3 regions of the Microbulbifer maximicatervae genome follow, and region 3 is predicted to be linked to each of the others. Evidence: predicted binding sites of a transcription regulator. Region 3 holds the regulator's gene; each other region holds the start of a gene.
What was found. Region 3 encodes sigma-54, which starts transcription at its own class of promoters, with help from an activator protein. Its sites were predicted from a motif close to TGGCACANNNNTTGCNNT; they were not measured.
Positions count from the first base shown of each region.

Region 1: a site for sigma-54 is predicted at 1,331-1,348, ahead of glnL (nitrogen regulation protein NR(II)). Genes of this name have one in related genera too.
Region 2: a site for sigma-54 is predicted at 952-969, ahead of glnA (glutamate--ammonia ligase). Genes of this name have one in related genera too.

Region 1 covers NZ_CP174334.1:29,610-31,879, reverse strand. Annotated here, with positions in the region: gene ntrC (nitrogen regulation protein NR(I)) at 1-164, opposite strand, end outside; gene glnL (nitrogen regulation protein NR(II)) at 168-1,250, opposite strand; gene ACJJIS_RS00120 (DUF4124 domain-containing protein) at 1,567-2,121, opposite strand.
Region 2 covers NZ_CP174334.1:26,762-29,031, reverse strand. Annotated here, with positions in the region: gene glnA (glutamate--ammonia ligase) at 1-868, opposite strand, end outside; gene thiI (tRNA uracil 4-sulfurtransferase ThiI) at 1,194-2,270, shown strand, end outside.
Region 3 covers NZ_CP174334.1:973,343-975,612, reverse strand. Annotated here, with positions in the region: gene lptB (LPS export ABC transporter ATP-binding protein) at 1-236, shown strand, start outside; gene ACJJIS_RS04210 (RNA polymerase factor sigma-54) at 431-1,897, shown strand; gene hpf (ribosome hibernation-promoting factor, HPF/YfiA family) at 2,094-2,270, shown strand, end outside.

The DNA.
Region 1 (2,270 bases), 940 kb from region 3:
CGGATATCACTGATTACTACATCCGGTGAATCGCTATAGAAATCATCCAGGGCGCAGTCGCCACTCTCGTAACACTGGGTATCAATTCCCTCACGCGATAGCGCTCTCTCCAGCACCCAGCGGATTGATCTGTCGTCGTCAATAATCCAAACGCGATTACTCATTCTCTAGGTTCCTGTATTAGCTAATTCGGTAGTCAGGGGCAGATAAATTTGGAAAATGCTACGGCCGGGTTGGCTGTCACACTTAATCAGCCCCTTGTGCTGATTAATAATGTTCTGGGAAATTGAAAGTCCAAGACCTGAACCCTCGGCGCGGCCGGAGATCATCGGGAAGAATATCCGCTCGCGAATATCCTCCGGTATGCCCGGGCCGTTATCTTCAATTTCTATACGGCAGACCAATGGGCAATTGCGGCGGCCAATGGTGAATTGGCGCTGGATACGCGTGCGCAATACCATCTCCCCACTACTGAGGCCAATACTTTCATCGATGGCTTGCATGGCGTTGCGGGCAATATTAAGCAGCGCCTGAATCAATTGTTCGCTATCGGCGGGGACATCGGGAATAGACGGATCGTAGTCCCTGCGAATTTGAAGCTCACCGATACACTCAGCATCCAGCAACTGGGCAACCCGCTCCAGAACCTCGTGCACATTAACCGGTTGCAGTACTACCGGCTGGCGTGGTCCCAATAAACGGTCAACCAGATTGCGCAGGCGATCCACTTCCTCGATGATAATCTGTGTATATTCGTCTAATTCCCGGTCCGGCAACTCGCGCTGCAATAGTTGTGCAGCCCCGCGGATACCACCGAGGGGGTTCTTGACCTCATGGGCCATACCGCGAACCAGGTTTCGTGTCGTTTCCTGGGCACTGAGCAGCGCGTCTTCCCTGGCAATTCGCAACAGGCGATCCATCGGCTGCACTTCCACAAGTAGCACAGAAAACTCGGGGACCGGGCTGACTGAGTAATCCACGGTCCGGGTTTCAAGATTGTTCAACCTCCAACTGGCCCGGCGCACTGTATACTTCTCATTTTTGCGCAATGCTTCCCGCATAGCCTCATAGGCAGTGGGAGATTCTCGCACCACCTCCTCCAACTTCGAGCCTTTAACTCGAGTACTGGAGGCGGCCAACAAGTCCTCAGCGGCATTGTTCAGATAGCAAAGCGATAAGTTTTCATCCAGCACCAATACTGCGGATGTCAGGCTATCGAGTAATTGGCGCAATTGGCGATCATTCAGCATTCACAAAATTTCCGATTCATTCCGAGGCTCTGACCAAGCTCCCTTTGGTCACCCCCAGCAAACTAGCGCTGTATCTAGTCAGTGCAAAAAGCAAACCAAAATGGCGCATAAGCTGGCATTTGTAGGCGGAAGCAGCTTCAACCGGACACAATCAGTGCGCGATTAGCAACAACGGCATTGCGAGTATTCAGTCTCAGAAATAGGATGCCGCCGACTACAGAGAGAATGCACCATTAAGGTGCATGGGTCAAAAAACAGGCAGGCGGGCTTTAGACTGAAGTAAGGGGTAGCGGGAGCTTTGCACTCCCTCAAACATTCACCCCCGAGCTATCGGGCGCTTGACATGAATTGTGATCGTTTGCGACTGGGCTAATACTTGCCCTTTGGGCCCTAGCAGAACCGCCTTGAGCGTATGGGTACCGCGGACCAGGGCGGAGATATCCAGGGAGTTACCAGCCGAACTTCCCTGCCAGCGCTGCCCATCAATAACCGCATAAAAGCTAGCGCCCTCTGGATAATTGGGGGCCACATCCACCTGAAGCGCTATCAGTGTCTGCCCTGGCGGAATAGTCGCCTCATTAATTGGACTCACAATTCGAATCGATACCGGCCCCAACTCTCCATCATCACTTTTGGGCGACAGCTTTCTTGTGGGCAGCTGGCGGGGCAGCGCAATTGGCTGAATATTGATTGGGGCTAAATCCACTTTCTCTGAGTTGCCATTTGCCGGTGGTGTATCGCTAAAACTGACCTGGCCATCGGGCCCAACCACTTTGTAGATCGCGCCAGCCTCTTCATTCTCTTGAGAAGCCGCAACTGCCACCAGAGGCATTGCGAGTAACAGGGCCTTTAATTGCCAAAACCTTGCCATAGTGTTTTCGACCGCAGGGCGGACGCTCCTTTCTTCCCAGATCGGGCCAATGGGATATTCCTGAGCCTCCGCATAGCGGCACTCAATTCACTTCCACTGACAGTGTACTCGCAATAAAAAAGCCCGCACCAGGGTGGCGCGGGCTTTTC
Region 2 (2,270 bases), 950 kb from region 3:
GACCAGCGTAGGCGTCACCGGCAAACTGGTTTACGCCATCCTTGCTAAAGGACTGGTGAACGTGCATACCGGAACCGTTATCGCCAACCAGCGGCTTGGGCATAAAGGTCGCGGTCTTGCCGTAGGCGTGGGCAACGTTGTGTACAGCGTACTTGAGGATCTGTACTTCGTCCGCTTTCTTAGTCAGGGTGTTGGCGGCAACGCCGATCTCACACTGGCCAGCAGTACCCACTTCGTGGTGATGCACTTCTACGCGCAGGCCCATCTGTTCCATCGCAGAACACATTGCGGCGCGAACGTCGTGCAGGGAATCCACCGGAGGAACCGGGAAGTAACCGCCTTTAACGCCGGGACGGTGACCAATATTGCCTTCTGCAAAGTTGTGACCTGAGGACCAGGCTGCTTCTTCGGAGTTGATCTTGTAGAAGGCGCCGCCCATTTCGGCACCCCAGGTGATGTCGTCGAATACGAAGAACTCGGGCTCGGGACCGAACAGAGCGGTGTCACCCAGACCAGTGGACTTCAGGTATTCCTCAGCGCGCAATGCGATGGAGCGAGGATCTCGCTCGTAACCCTGACCGGTAATTGGGTCGACGATGTTACAGCGAATGATAACAGTGCTCTCATCGGTGAAGGGGTCGAGGAAAGCGGTCTCGTCGTCCGGCATCAGGATCATGTCGGATTCGTTGATGCCCTTCCAACCGGCGATGGAAGAACCATCGAACATTTTGCCTTCTTCAAAGAACTCACCGTCAACTTCCGACGCAGGGATGGAAACGTGTTGTTCTTTACCCTTGGTATCGGTAAAGCGCAGGTCTATCCATTTCGCTTCACTTTCATTAATCAAACCGAGCGTTTTCGCTGACATTGCAGTCCTCCAGGTCTTGAAAAGTAATTGGTCGCTATGCCTTGCTGTCGCTGCCGGCATTCACTCTCTACCTGGCGTGAAATAAAGCAAGGAGTGTGCCAAATTAGGGCAATCGCCTCATAGTCCCGGTTGGCGCCGGTGCGAGCCCCAGCAAAGTGCTGACGCAGCCAGGATAGATGTATTGTGGCCGAGCAGCCACATAAATACGCACCAAAATAGAACATATTTGTTCTCGCTTCGCCCGCAAACAGTGCACAACCAACTTGGCTCTGGCTAGTTTATAATGCCGCACCTTCTATCAACATGCGGTACCCCACAGATTCCCATGCACTTTGTCGTCAAGTTTTTTCCAGAGATCACCATCAAGAGCAACCCTGTGCGCAAGCGCATGTCGCGCCAGCTCAAGGACAACCTGCAGCGCCTGCTGCGCCAGCTGGACGACCGTATCCAGGTGCGAAAGGATTGGGAAAAGATCGATGTGATCGCGCCCGATGCTGTGTCCCACCTGGGTGGACGTATCGAAGAGGTGCTCTCTCACACCCCCGGCATCGCCAACTTCTCCCGCGTGCGCCAGTTCCCCCTGGGTGACCTGCACGACATGTACGAGAAAACCCTGTCGGTTTGGGGCGCAGCCCTGAAAGACAAGACTTTCTGTGTACGGGTTAAACGCACCGGCAAACACGACTTCCAGTCTCTGGATGTGGAACAGTATGTGGGTGGCGGCCTCAACAAGAATACCGAGGCATCCGGAGTCAAACTGAAAAACCCCGACATCACCGTTAAGCTGGAGATCCGCCACGACAAGCTCAACGTGATCGAAGAGCAGCATCCCGGCCTGGGCGGCTTCCCCCTGGGCACGCAAGACCCGGTTTTGTCACTGGTCTCCGGTGGCTTCGACTCTACCGTGGCCAGTTACATGACCATGAAGCGCGGTATCCGCACCCACTTCCTGTTCTTCAACCTGGGCGGACGCCAGCACGAGCTGGGCGTGAAAGAAGTCGCCTACTATCTGTGGAACAAATACGGCGCTTCCCACCGGGTGCGCTTTATCACCGTGCCGTTTGACGAAGTAGTGGCAGAGATTCTCGAGCGGGTCGACGACTCCCATATGGGCGTTATTTTGAAGCGCATGATGCTGCGCGCCGCCGATGTGATCGCCAAGGAACTGGAGGTGGACGCCGTAGTCACCGGTGAAGCCATCGCCCAGGTTTCCAGCCAGACCCTGAAAAATCTGTCGGTGATCGACAGTGTTACCAATACCCTGGTATTGCGCCCACTGATCACCACCGACAAGACCGATATTATCCGCACCTCCCGGGCCATCGGCACTGAAGAGTTCGCCGCCAATATGCCGGAATACTGCGGCGTTATCTCGGTAAAACCCACCACCCGCGCCAAGATT
Region 3 (2,270 bases):
CCTTTGCTGGTGTAGACCCTATTTCAGTGAACGATATCAAACACATTATTCGCCACTTGCGGGACAGGGATATCGGCGTCTTGATCACAGATCACAACGTAAGGGAAACCCTGGATATCTGTGAAACTGCTTATATCGTTAGCGAGGGACATATTATTGCCTCAGGCACGCCCGATGATGTCCTCGCTAACCAGCAAGTGCGCGAAGTCTATTTGGGACACGAGTTCACCATTTAATGGCAAATGATGACAGGCGTAACTAAATAGGTAAAATTTCGAAAAACATATCATACTTCACATAGAAATCGACCTCCTGGCAGGCAATAGTCGGCATGCTTATTGCTTGTAATAGTTTGAGGGCCAAGGTAGTCTGCGCCATCTCGGGTTAATTTTGACGAACCCTTTGTCGCACTGGCCTGCAACTTTAAATTATGAAGCAGTCTCTCCAGCTCAAGCTCGGCGCACAGCTAACCATGACCCCCCAGTTGCAGCAGGCAATACGCCTCCTGCAGCTCTCCACACTAGATTTACAGCAAGAAGTCCAGGCAGCCCTCGACAGCAACCCAATGCTGGAAGCTGAGGGTGAAGACCTGGCTCAACAAGCAACAGCCAATAACGAGAGCAACGCACAACAAGAGCCTCCAGCCGCTGTAGGAGAGGATTTAAACCACGCAGCCGCTGAGGAAAAAGAGCTTGGTGATTCCGACTGGAACCAGGATATTCCAACAGAGCTGCCCGTTGATTCTCACTGGGACGACATTTACAGCAGCTACAGTGGCCCCACCGAGGGCGACGACCCCAATTTTGAGCGCAACTCTTCCACCGACACACTTCAAGACCACTTGCGCTGGCAATTAAACCTGACAGCACTTTCCAGTCACGATAAATGGATCGGCGAGCACCTTATTGACGCCATCAACCCAAACGGTCTTCTCAATACCACCGTTGATGACGTAGCCACCTCCCTTCAGCTCGAAGAAGATGAAGTAGTTGCAGTCCTTAAAGCTGTACAACAATTCGAACCAGCTGGCTGTGGGGCCAGAAACCTCCAAGAATGCCTTCTACTCCAGCTCAAGCAGCTACCAGCGGAAACTCCGTGGCTAAACGAAGCGCAGACCATTATTGAGCGCCACTTGGAATTACTTGGAAAAAGGGATTTCAGGCAACTCACCCGACGCACACGCCTCAACGAAGCCCAGCTCGGCGAAGTGATCCGCCTTATCCAGACACTAACCCCCAACCCAGGTGAGGAGTTCAGCGGGGAACAGCCCGCTTATGTCATTCCCGACATTATTGTGTCCCGCAAGGATCACCGCTGGCTGGTCGAACTCAATCCAGAAATCACTCCCAAGATCCGGATTAATGGCCACTACGCCTCCTTGGTAAAACGGGCGGACAACTCCCGGGAAAACAATTTCATGCGGGATCACTTGCAGGAGGCCCGCTGGTTCTTGAAGAGCCTGCAGAGCCGCCACGACACCCTGCTAAAGGTCGCTACGTCCATTGTGGATAAGCAGCAAGGCTTTTTTGAGGAAGGCCCAGAGGCAATGCGACCAATGGTTCTGGCAGATATTGCTGAAACCATTGGCATGCATGAATCCACCATATCCCGAGTGACCACTCAAAAATATATGCTGACTCCACGGGGAGTTTTCGAACTCAAATATTTCTTCTCAAGCCACGTCAGTACAGATTCCGGTGAGGATGCGTCATCCACCGCCATTCGAGCCCTGATTCGCAAGCTGATTGACACAGAAGTACCTCGAAAGCCGCTATCAGATAACAAGATCACTCAGGAGCTGGACAAGCAAGGCATCAAGGTTGCGCGCCGAACGGTAGCGAAATACCGCGAATCTATGGGTATCCCCTCCTCAAGTGAGAGAAAGAGGCTCATTTAAGTTACAACCCAAACACAGCCAATTAATCTGACCCCTAACCCACCTTCAGTCATACGCTACTGGCACCTTCCGCCCCCAACCTGCAACCAAAATCCAAAATTTGAGTGTATCCTTCCATTCTGGCCCACTTCCTAGTAGGGTTGCGACCCGATAGGGGGTGAGCGCCGGCTTGTGATGCACCTTTAAGGAGAAATCCATGCAGATCAATATTAGTGGCCACCACGTCGACGTTACCTCACCTATGCGCAGCTACTGCGAAAGCAAAATGGAGAAGCTGTCCAGACATTACGACAACATCACCAACGCGCAAGTAATTTTATCCGTCGAGAAACTGATCCAAAAAGCTGAGGCGACGGTACATATAAACGGTCAC